One region of the Mesorhizobium sp. M1409 genome, then DNA from elsewhere that is predicted to be linked to it. Evidence: riboswitches for the same ligand, from Rfam matches in the RefSeq annotation. Region 1 holds a riboswitch; the other holds the start of a gene.
What was found. A riboswitch is a leader RNA that binds a small molecule or an ion and turns the genes downstream of it on or off. The one in region 1 is predicted to bind cobalamin.
Positions count from the first base shown of each region.

Region 2: linked by a shared signal. The riboswitch ahead of NKG99_RS15920 (aromatic ring-hydroxylating oxygenase subunit alpha) and the one ahead of metE (5-methyltetrahydropteroyltriglutamate--homocysteine S-methyltransferase) in region 1 are both predicted to bind cobalamin.

Region 1 is NZ_JAMYKV010000024.1:72,595-78,108, forward strand. Features, by position in the region: gene NKG99_RS19280 (alpha,alpha-trehalose-phosphate synthase (UDP-forming)) at 876-2,195, shown strand; cobalamin riboswitch at 2,764-2,965, shown strand; gene metE (5-methyltetrahydropteroyltriglutamate--homocysteine S-methyltransferase) at 3,061-5,412, shown strand.
Region 2 is NZ_JAMYKV010000017.1:91,907-97,420, forward strand. Features, by position in the region: gene bglA (beta-galactosidase BglA) at 1-646, shown strand, start outside; gene NKG99_RS15900 (ABC transporter ATP-binding protein) at 688-1,800, shown strand; gene NKG99_RS15905 (DUF680 domain-containing protein) at 1,887-2,123, opposite strand; gene NKG99_RS15910 (DUF680 domain-containing protein) at 2,201-2,407, opposite strand; gene NKG99_RS15915 (DUF680 domain-containing protein) at 2,477-2,680, opposite strand; cobalamin riboswitch at 3,189-3,390, shown strand; gene NKG99_RS15920 (aromatic ring-hydroxylating oxygenase subunit alpha) at 3,506-4,753, shown strand; gene NKG99_RS15925 (FAD-binding oxidoreductase) at 4,825-5,514, shown strand, end outside.

The DNA of each region.
Region 1 (5,514 bases):
CCGGCATTCCGCGGATATTAGGAAGTGCTCGCCTAGCTGGTATTTCACACATCCGAACCTAGGCATCGCGGTCTGGCTTCCACGATTTTGGGATCGTCGAGGGCAACGAGGAAGGGATTGCGATAAAAACGGACCCTGACGGGCGGAAAGGGACTATCCCGCCCTCTCCGATCTCCGTGTCAAAACTCTTCGGCAGACGCAGGATCGCATCACGGGGCCCGGCAGCCTTGGCGGCAGCGACATAGTTTCAGTCCATTTCAACAGGTGCTGGCATCTACTGGGTGTATCTCTTATCCGAACAATCCAACAATGCGGCAAGCACGGTCCGCTCGATCGGGTCGCCAGCTATTTTCGCGATAAGCCGGTTCTTGAGGGCGCCGAAGCCGAAACGCGACAATCGGTCGCCATTTGCTCTGACGCTCGTCAGATTCTCGTCAGCAGGGGGTGTGCCAATCTGGGAATGCCAGTTGCTCCCATCATGGGGAATATTCAACGGAGGCATGAAATGGACGCATTGAACAACGCCAACTCGCCGCGCCGGAACCTCACATGGCAAACTGGGGCTGTTCACGAACTAATCGCTTTTGAACAACCCCTGAGAGACTTGCCACAGGAGCGAGAACAACAAGCCGAAGTTGGCCCGTCCCGTCCTGTTGTCTCAGCCGCAGACCAGCGCTTCAACACGGCGGCCCAGCAGCCACATAGGAGTCTTATCGCAATTTCCAACCGCGGTGCGACTGTCAATTCTGATCAGCCCAAGACAGGCGGGCTTTCGGCGGCCCTGGAGTGCGTCGTGGAGCGTTCCGGCGCGGTCTGGGTAGGTTTTTCCGAGCATCTGGGCGACGGGGATAAGCAACAGGTGCCCCTCGTGCAGCGTGGCAAAGGTCAAATCGGGTGGCTCGATGGGCCGGCAGCGGACTATTCTCTATCAAGGTTTTGCAAATTCAATATTGTGGCCGGCGCTCCACTCGCTGCCGGACCGGATCTCAGGCTCGGAAGAGGATTATAAAAGTTATCGCGACGTCAATGCCTTCATGGCGCGCGCGGTGTCCGAATTGGGAGATAACGCAGTCTACTGGGTTCATGACTACCATTTCCTGCCGCTCGGCGCTGATTTGCACAGACTCGGCATTGACCGGCCGATCGGCCATTTCCTGCATACGCCATGGCCCGAGTCTGACATGATGGAGCGCGTGCCCAATTCTGGCGAGCTAATGAAATGTATGCTCGAGTATGATCTGCTCGGTTTCCAGACCGACCGTGATGTGAGCAATTTCCTCGCCTGTGTCCAATCTCATTTGGGGCTGGAGAGCAAGAACGGGGTCGTTTTCTCGGACCATGGCCAGACGCAATGCCAAAATTTTCCTATAGGTATCGATCCGAAGCAATTCGAACAGTGTGCCGCAGATTCGCTTGAGGCGCAGAAAGCCTACATTTCGCAGTTGAAACTTGGCGGAGCAAAGCTAGTTATCGGCGTCGATCGGCTCGACTACACCAAGGGCATCGACAATCGGATTAAAGCTTTCGATCTGCTGGCAGTCGAGCCGCAACGTGTCTCGCTCTTGCAAATCGCAACTCCCTCACGTGGCGACATCCAAGCGTACAGCGAATATCGGCGCGACGTCGAAAGACTCGTCAATCAAGTCAACAACCGGCATGGCACGGACGAGTGGATGCCGATTATCTATGAGAACAGGTCGTTCACCCAAGCTGAGATAGCGGGTCTTTACAGAGCCGCGCGTGTTTGCGTTGTGACGCCGTTGCGCGATGGCATGAATCTTGTGGCGAAAGAATACATTGCTGCACAAGATCCGATGGACCCTGGCGTTCTGGTGTTATCGAAGTTTGCCGGCGCGGCCGAAGACTTCGGCGAGGACGCCCTGCTGGTAAATCCGAGGCTCTCCGACGAGATAGCTACCGCGATCTCAAGAGCGGCCAGCATGCCGCGCGAAGAACGCATCCAACGCTGGCGGAGGATGATGGACAAACTTGAAGCGTATACGATCCACCATTGGTCAGCGGACTTCGTTCGGCAACTGGACAGCAGCCGGGTTACGGTCCCTGCGGATCACTTCCACTATGTTGGCTTGGGCTGGATCAGCGAGGCCCAAATGCCTTCGTATCGGACCGAGCCAGAATTGCACACCGCGCTGACGCGTGCACTGGATAAAAACTGGGTCCTGCCGATCGTATGATGCAGAATATGAAGCACGCGAGCTTTGCCTGCATTTGCGCATCCCTCAATGCCGAGCGCTTGGAGAGAGAGATACTTATCCTGACCGCCTGAATGCGGCTTAAGCGGCTTATCGGGACCACAGTCGGGCTTTGCATCAGACCCTTGAGCCAGGCTCCGTCAGTGTGGTCTCTTGCCGCCGAGCGGAGTCATCACGATTGCCTAGTCACCCGTGATGACGACTGGCGTGCCAATTCCCCTCGGACCACGGTTTGGCGCTCACTCCGAGAAAACCGCTTCTACCACGCACGCACGGCTTGCGGCCGCATCGTTAAACATCGCCACCAATGCGATCTTCTGCATTCTAATGACGTTGTCACGCGCTTGAAGTCTTGTCCGAAATCCTTCATCGGCGACCTGCGAGGGATGTCGCAGCCCGACAGGGATCCATTAGTTGGACTATGGTGGCAGCGGAGCAGCGCCGCCAATGGGCGACTGAATATTTCACAATGTTAGACAAGCGTAAAAGCGAAATCACATAACGACATAAACATTTCGTTATGCGTCATTGACAAAAGAGCGGACTGCTGTGATTGTCTGCGTGTCGTGGTTCTCGCGTGCGGCGCTGCCGCAGCGGAGCTAAGAGGGAAGCCGGTGCAATGCCGGCGCTGCCCCCGCAACTGTTAGCGGCGAGCCAACCCCACTCATGTCACTGAGGCGAATACCCTCAGGAAGACGGGTAGAGGCTATGACCCCGCGAGCCAGGAGACCTGCCACGGCGGATTACGTCCATGGGCGGGGTGTCTCGGTGGCCGCTGCAAGCCGGCGTTCGTGCCGGTCTGCTAGCGCCTTCCTTGTCATCGGCGCCCCAACCATCGGGGTATGACATGACTGACTCTCAGGAAATTCCTGTAGCAACGCTCGGCGTGCCGCGCTTCGGTCGTCGGCGAGAACTGAAATTCGCGCTTGAAAGCTACTGGTCCGGAACATCGTCCGCTGGCGACCTTCTCACGACGTCGAAGGCGCTCCGTGCCGCTAGCTGGGAAGAGCAGCGCGATCGCGGCGTGTCGAAAATCCCGTCGAACGACTTCTCGCTTTACGACCATGTGCTCGACACCGCAGCCATGGTCGGGGCCGTTCCATCCCGTTACGGCTGGAATAGCGGCGAGGTCCCACTTGACATCTACTTCGCAATGGCGCGCGGCAACCAGGGTCAGACGGAGGATTGTGGACACGCTGGTCACCAGGAGGAGGCTCATGGACCTGGTGTAACCGCGATGGAAATGACCAAGTGGTTTGACACCAACTACCACTACATTGTGCCGGAACTCGATGATGATCAGACGTTCGCCCTCTCGTCATCGAAGCCGGTCGATTACTTCCTCGAGGCTAAAGCTCTCGGCATTCACACACGCCCAGTCATCCTTGGACCCATCACCTTCCTCAAGCTGGCGAAATCGCCTGCCGAGGGGTTCGGTCCCATCGCGCTCCTACCGCGGCTGCTGCCCGTTTACGAGCAAGTCCTGCAGAAGCTGAAGCTGTCGGGAGCCGACTGGGTGCAGATCGATGAGCCAGCGCTTGTCCTCGATCTGAACCCGAACGAACGAGCTGCGTTCGAATTCGCCTATGGCCAGCTGTCGAAAGCCGCGCCCGAGCTGAAGATCATGCTGGCTACGTATTTCGGGTCGCTGGGAGACAATCTCGAAACCGCGGTTTCTCTGCCCCTGGCCGGGCTGCATATTGATCTCGTGCGCGCTCCCGAGCAGCTGGAAACGGTGGGTCGGCTCGCTCCGAAGGATCTGGTGCTCTCGCTTGGCTTGATCGATGGCCGCAACGTCTGGCGTGCGAACCTGCCCGCCATTCTCGACCGCATCAAACCGATCGTCGCCGGCTGGCCCTTGGACCGCGTCGAGATCGCGCCTTCTTGCTCGATGCTGCATGTGCCGATTGATCTGCGCATGGAGACGGAACTCGACGCCGACATCAGGTCGTGGCTCGCCCTCGCGGCCCAGAAGACCGACGAGCTGGTCTTGCTGGCCCGGGCCCTGTCCCAAGGCAGGGATGCGGTGGCAGGCGCGTTGAAAGCGTCTGCCGAGGCTGCCGCCACGCGCGTGACATCCACGAGGATCCATGACCCGCTTGTTCAGGGGCGGATCGCTAGCATTGAGGACAGCGCGAAGCGACGAGAGAGCGCTTTTGGCGAGCGCTCCAGAGTCCAAGCCGGCTCACTCGGGCTGCCGCCGTTCCCGACGACGACCATCGGGTCCTTCCCGCAGACGCCGCAGGTACGCAAGGCGCGGGCCGCTCATGCGAAGGGCCAGCTGAGCTATGTCGACTATGAGACGTTCCTGAAGAAGGAGATCGAGGCTGCAATTCGCTGGCAGGAAGAGATCGGGCTGGACGTGCTGGTGCACGGTGAGTTCGAGCGAAACGACATGGTACAGCATTTCGGCGAGCAGTTGTCCGGCTTCGCGCTCACCCAGCATGCCTGGGTACAAAGCTATGGGTCGCGCTACGTGCGTCCCCCCATCATTTTCGGCGACGTATCGAGGCGCAATCCGATGACAGTGCGCTGGTGGCAATTCGCCCAGTCGCTTACGGAAAAGCCCGTGAAGGGAATGCTCACAGGCCCAGTCACCATTCTCAATTGGTCTTTTGTTCGCGACGACGTACCCCGCTCCGAAGCCTGCCGCCAGATCGCGCTCGCCATCCGCGACGAAGTGAGGGATCTCGAAAGGTCCGGCGCAAGGATGGTCCAGATCGATGAGGCCGCGTTTCGCGAAGGATTGCCACTGCGCCAATCTGACTGGAAAGTCTATCTCGACTGGGCTGTCGAATGCTTCCGGATCGCTTCAACGGGTGTAAAGGACGCGACTCAAATTCATACCCACATGTGCTATTCGGAGTTCAACGAGATCATTCACGCGATCGCTGAAATGGATGCGGATGTCATTTCGATTGAGACGTCGCGCTCGAAGATGGAACTGTTGGACGCCTTCACGAGCTCCAAATATCCGAACGAAATCGGTCCCGGCGTTTATGATATTCACTCACCACGCGTCCCGGAAGCCGGCGAGATTTCGGACTTAGTCATGCTTGCCCGCGAGCGACTGTCCGACGGCCAACTGTGGATAAACCCGGACTGTGGCCTCAAAACACGCAAATGGGAGGAGGTCCGCCCTGCCCTCATGAACATGGTCGCTGCGGCGCGCGCGCTCCGGCAGAAAGTGCAGGCGTGAGGCTTCTCTTCCTCACCGTGTGGGGAGTTGCCGGCTGGCGGACGTCGGCCGGGAATATGCCAACCCGATCACACTCTTGGAATAAGCCACTCGGCGAAAATG
Region 2 (5,514 bases), on a different contig from region 1:
CTGGGCCTTTTCCAATCACGACGTGATGCGCCCGGCCTCGCGCTGGGCGGCCAGCGAAGCCGATCCGACCGCCTATCTCAAGGTCATCTCGGCGCTGCTGATGTCGCTGCGCGGTTCGGTCTGCATCTACCAGGGTGAGGAGCTTGGGCTCGGCGAAGCCGACCTTCGGTTCGAGGATTTACAGGACCCCTATGGCATCCGCTTCTGGCCGGAATTCAAGGGCCGCGACGGCTGCCGCACGCCGATGGTGTGGGACGGCAGCGCCAGCAATGGCGGCTTCTCATCGGCAAAGCCCTGGCTGCCGGTGCCGGCCAAGCATCTGTCGCAAGCGGTCAATGTCCAGCAGGGCGACGAGAACTCGCTGCTTGAGCACTACCGGCGCTTTCTGACCTTCCGGCGTGCCCATCCGGCACTGGCCAAGGGTGACATCACCTTCATCGAAAGCGAGGGCGACACCGTCGCCTTCACCCGCCGCTCAGGCAATGAGCAGATCGTCTGCGTCTTCAATCTGGGAGCCGGGCCAACCGAGGTTGACCTCGGCGGCCGATCGCTGCAACCTTTGCCCGGGCACGGATTTTCGGGGCAGGCGAGCACCGGTTCCATCGAGCTTGGCGGCTACGGCGCCTGGTTCGGGCGCGCCGACTGAATTTCAAATCACTTGAATTTCAAATTACTGGAGGGAAACCAATGGCCGATGTCACGCTAAGACAAGTGAAGAAGTCCTACGGCAATCTGAACATTCTCCACGGCATCGACCTCGATATCAAGTCGGGCGAATTCATCGTCTTCGTCGGTCCGTCGGGCTGCGGCAAGTCGACATTGCTGAGGTCGATCGCCGGGCTCGAGGAAATCACCTCCGGCGAGCTCAGAATAGCTGGCGAGGTCGTGAACGACGTGCCGCCGTCGAAGCGGGGGATCGCCATGGTGTTCCAGTCCTACGCGCTGTATCCGCACATGACCGTCTACGACAACATGGCGTTCTCGATGAAGATCGGGAAGGAGAACAAGGCCGAGATCGATCGGCGCGTGCGCCAGGCGGCGGAAATCCTGCAGCTGACGAAATATCTCGACCGCTTGCCCAAGGCGATGTCGGGCGGACAGCGCCAGCGCGTCGCCATTGGCCGCGCCATCGTGCGCAATCCAAAGGTGTTCCTGTTCGACGAGCCGCTGTCGAACCTTGACGCCGCACTTCGCGTCGCCACACGCATCGAGATCGCCAAGCTCAAGGAATCGATGCCCGCCACGACCATGATCTATGTCACCCACGACCAGGTCGAGGCAATGACGCTGGCCGACCGCATCGTGGTGCTCAAGGACGGCCATATCGAACAGGTCGGCACGCCGATGGACCTCTACAAGAAGCCCGGCAATCTGTTCGTTGCCCAGTTCATCGGCTCGCCGGCCATGAACATCCTGCCGGCGACCATCGACAAGACCGGAAATCCGACTGTCGTCAGCCATGTCGGCGGGCGCAAGGCGACCGTGCCGATCACGACGCCTGCTTCGGCAAAGGGTGCCGCGGTGAGCTTTGGCGTGCGACCGGAGGACCTGATCATCGCCAGCGGTGCGGACTATCTGTTCGAAGGGACGGTCGACTATGTCGAGCAGCTCGGCGAAGTCCAGCTTGTCTACATCGACATCGGCCGCGCCGACCTGCCGCTGGTGACCAAGCTGCCTGGCAATGTCGAAGTCAAGCGTGGCTCGACATTGCGCCTGAGCGCCAATGGCGAAGATCTGCATATCTTCGACACGGATGGGCGGTCCTTCGCTCTTCACGAAGCGGAGGCGAAGGCGGCCTGAGAGGTCGCACGACGATACTGCCCTGTTACAAAAACAAGAGCGGCGGGCAAGGTCCGCCGCTCTCGTTTGGAGATCAGCTTCGGCTGTTAGCGGCCGAAGAGGTTTCGGTCACTGCCCTGAGGGGCGGACTTCGGTGCATCGCCCGACGAATTGAGCAGCTTGTAGACGGGCGATTCGCTCTTGCGGATCGAGCCCGTATGCGAGGTGTCGACGTTGACGGTCGACTGCTTGTTGATGTCGGTGCCGCCAGCGTTGTCGTTGCGGGCATAGGCGCTGCCGGCGGCAATCAGAAGAGCGGCGGCAGTAAGAACAATCTTTTTCATTTTGATACTCCGTATTCTCGAATTCGATACGGCGGGTTAACCCGCCGCATCGCTGTCGGATGTTGGTTTTGGTCGGGTTAGTTGTTGCCGAACAGGTTGCGGTCGCTGCCATGGTCGACAGGCGCCTGCGTGGCCGGCTCCGACTTCTTGACGGAAGCCGTGTACGAGCTGTCGACCGCGGCGGCAGGCTGGTCGGCGCCCTTGGAGCCAAAGTTGTCGCTGCCGGCGAAGGCACTGCCGGTGACGGCCAGAACGGCGGCGGCGGCAAGAAGGATCTTGTTCATTTTAGTCTCCTGGATTTCTGGATTTCGCCAGGACGGCGGGCAGACCCGCCGTCAACTGGGAATTGGTTGTTAGCGGCCGAAGAGGTTACGGTCGCTGCCCTGAGCGGGCGTCTGGGCAACCGGTTCCGAGGTCTTGGTGGAAGCCGTGTACGACTTGTCGACCGCGGCAGCAGGCTGATTGGCGCCGTTCGAACCGTAGTGGTCGCTACCATTAGCGAAGGCGCTGCCGGAAATGGCCAGAACGGCGGCGGCAGTGAGAATGATCTTTTTCATTTTTTTGTACTCCAGTATCTTCTTTTCCGTCCGTCCAGCGGCGTGTCTTGGAAGGGAAATCGCGTCGTTCGGACAGCCCCGATGTGGGAGGGCATCCTCGCCTTTTCCAATCACGAAGTTGTTCCGTGTGGACCATGAATCCGCCACTTGAAATTGTGCCACGGGATTCTACACGCTACTTTTTATTTATGTTTTTCAACACTTAAGCAAAATCGCCCGCTGGATCACCAACTGTTTCCAAGGCCCGGCGTTCACACCGTCCTGCACGCACCGTCAACAGAAACGAACCGTTCGGTTCGATTTTAGAACCAGCTAATAGTCACTTTTCGAAACCGTTAACCTTTTTGGTCGCCGGCAAGGGGCCGGCTTCGAGGAGATTGCAGTTGGGAATGGCCGCCGCGGAGATAGGATTTCGGCTCAACAATCGCCAACCGGAACGTTTCGCATGCGTGTCGCGCCGCATGGATACGATGTCGTTTTCATGCCGATGACGCGCCCGCGATCGTGGTTAGATCATACCATCTCAGGTGCCGCTTCGTGACGACGAGGCGGAGAATTGGGAAGCCGGTCAGAATCCGGCGCTGCCCCCGCAACGGTGGTGGAGTTCAAGTCGCAACGGGAGACCACTGGGCAGTTGCCTGGGAAGGTGTCGCGATGGTCCGTAAGGACAACTCCAGAGCCCGGAAACCAGCCCGAGATTTCTAGACTCGACTGATCGCGGTGGGCGGTCAAGAGGTGGATAGTGCATGTCCGGCGCATCGCCGGCCTGCGTCCGATCCTTCCTCCGTCACCACCATTTCAGTCCTTAAGAAACGAGGACAGGACATGGATATTCGCAACGACATGCTGAGGCTCTTGAACAGCCGCCGGCAAGGCTTTTCGCTGGAGCAGCCCTTCTACACCGATCCAGACTTTTTCAAGCTCGACATGGAGCTGATCTGGTATCGTGATTGGCTGTTCATCGGCCACGATTGCGAGCTGCCTAAGCCGGGCAGCTACATCACAGTGCAGATCGGCGACTATCCGGTCGTTCTTGTCCGCGACCAGCAAGGCAAGATCAACGCCTTCCACAATTCCTGCCGCCATCGCGGCAGCCGCGTCTGCAACACAGAGAGGGGTACGGCGGCAAAGCTGGTCTGCCCCTATCACCAGTGGACCTATGAGCTCGACGGCCGCCTGCTGTTTGCCCGCCAGATGGCCGACGGTTTCGACAAAAGTGAGTTCAGCCTGAAGCCGGTCGCCTGCGAGAGCGTCGGCGGCTACATCTTCATCTGCCTGGGCAAGGAGCCCGCCGATTTCGCGCCGATGCGGGCGATGATCGAACCTTATCTTTTGCCGCACCGGTTGCGGGAAGCAAAGATCGCCTTCGAGAGCACGATCATAGAGAAGGGCAACTGGAAGCTGGTCTGGGAAAACAATCGCGAGTGCTATCACTGCGTCGCCAATCATCCCGAGCTGTGCAAGACCTTCCCGGAAGCGCCTACCGTGACCGGCGTCAACGGCGCCGACAGCGACCCCGAAATGGTCGCGCATTGGGCCAAATGCGAGGCATCAGGCCTGCCGAGCAAGTTCCGCATCGATCCGGCCGGGCAGTACCGCGCCACCCGCGCGCCGCTGTTGCGCGATGCCGTCAGCTACACCATGACCGGCAAGCTGGCGGTGAAGAAGAACCTCTCCGACACTGTCTCCGCCGACAGGATCGGAACCTTGATGCACTATCACTATCCGACGACCTGGAACCACATCCTCATCGATCACGCGGTGACGTTCCGGGTGCTGCCGATCAGCGCCACGGAAACGGCGGTGACGACGAAGTGGCTGGTGCACAAGGACGCGGTCGAGGGGGTCGATTACACCATCGAAGACCTCACCCATGTCTGGACCGAAACCAACGACCAGGATCGCCGCATCGTCGAGGAAAACGCCTTTGGCATCCTGTCGCCCGCCTACGAGCCCGGCCCCTATTCGGAGTTGCATGAGGGCGGCGTGATCCAGTTCGTCGAATGGTATGCGTCGTTCATCGGCCCGCGCCTCGCCGAAGGCGGCCGGCCGGCCCTGCGCAGCGTCGCCTAGTGCATGTCGCCCAAAATGCGCAGCGGCTTTGGGATCATGCACAAAACAAAAGGGACAAGAGGATGAATGCGATGACGGATCTTGGCCTCTATCGCCATCTCGACCAGATGACGCCCTGGAACGACAGGCTGCAGGTGCTGGAAGTGATCGGCGTCAGCGACGAAGCACCTGACGTAAAGACCTTCACCTTCCGCTCCGACAACCAGACCTGGTTTCGCTACAAGCCGGGCCAGTTCGTGACGCTGGAACTGCCGACAGCCGACGGGCCGCTGATGCGCACCTACACGCTGTCGTCCTCGCCATCGCGGCCGTTCTCTATCGCGGTGACAGTGAAGGCGCAGGCGGGCAGCACAGGCACGCGCTGGATGTTCGACCATCTGGCGCCGGGCTCGCACGTCAAGGCCTATGGGCCGACAGGTGACTTTTCGCTGCACAGCCACCCGGCGGCCAAGTATCTGTTCATCTCCGCCGGTTCCGGTGTGACGCCGATGATGTCGATGCTGCGCTGGCTGAACGACTGCGCGCCATGGACCGATGTCGGCTTCGTCAACTGCGCGCGCCGTCCGGAAGAGATCATCTTCCGCAAGGAACTCGAACTGCTCGGCAGCCGTATGCCCGGCCTGTCGCTCGGCTTCATGATCGAGGAGCGGTCGAGCCGCGAGGGCTGGTTCGGCCATATGGGCCGCATCGACGCCATTCGGCTGCCATTGCTGGCGCCCGATTTCCGCGATCGCGAAATCTTCTGCTGCGGCCCCGATCCC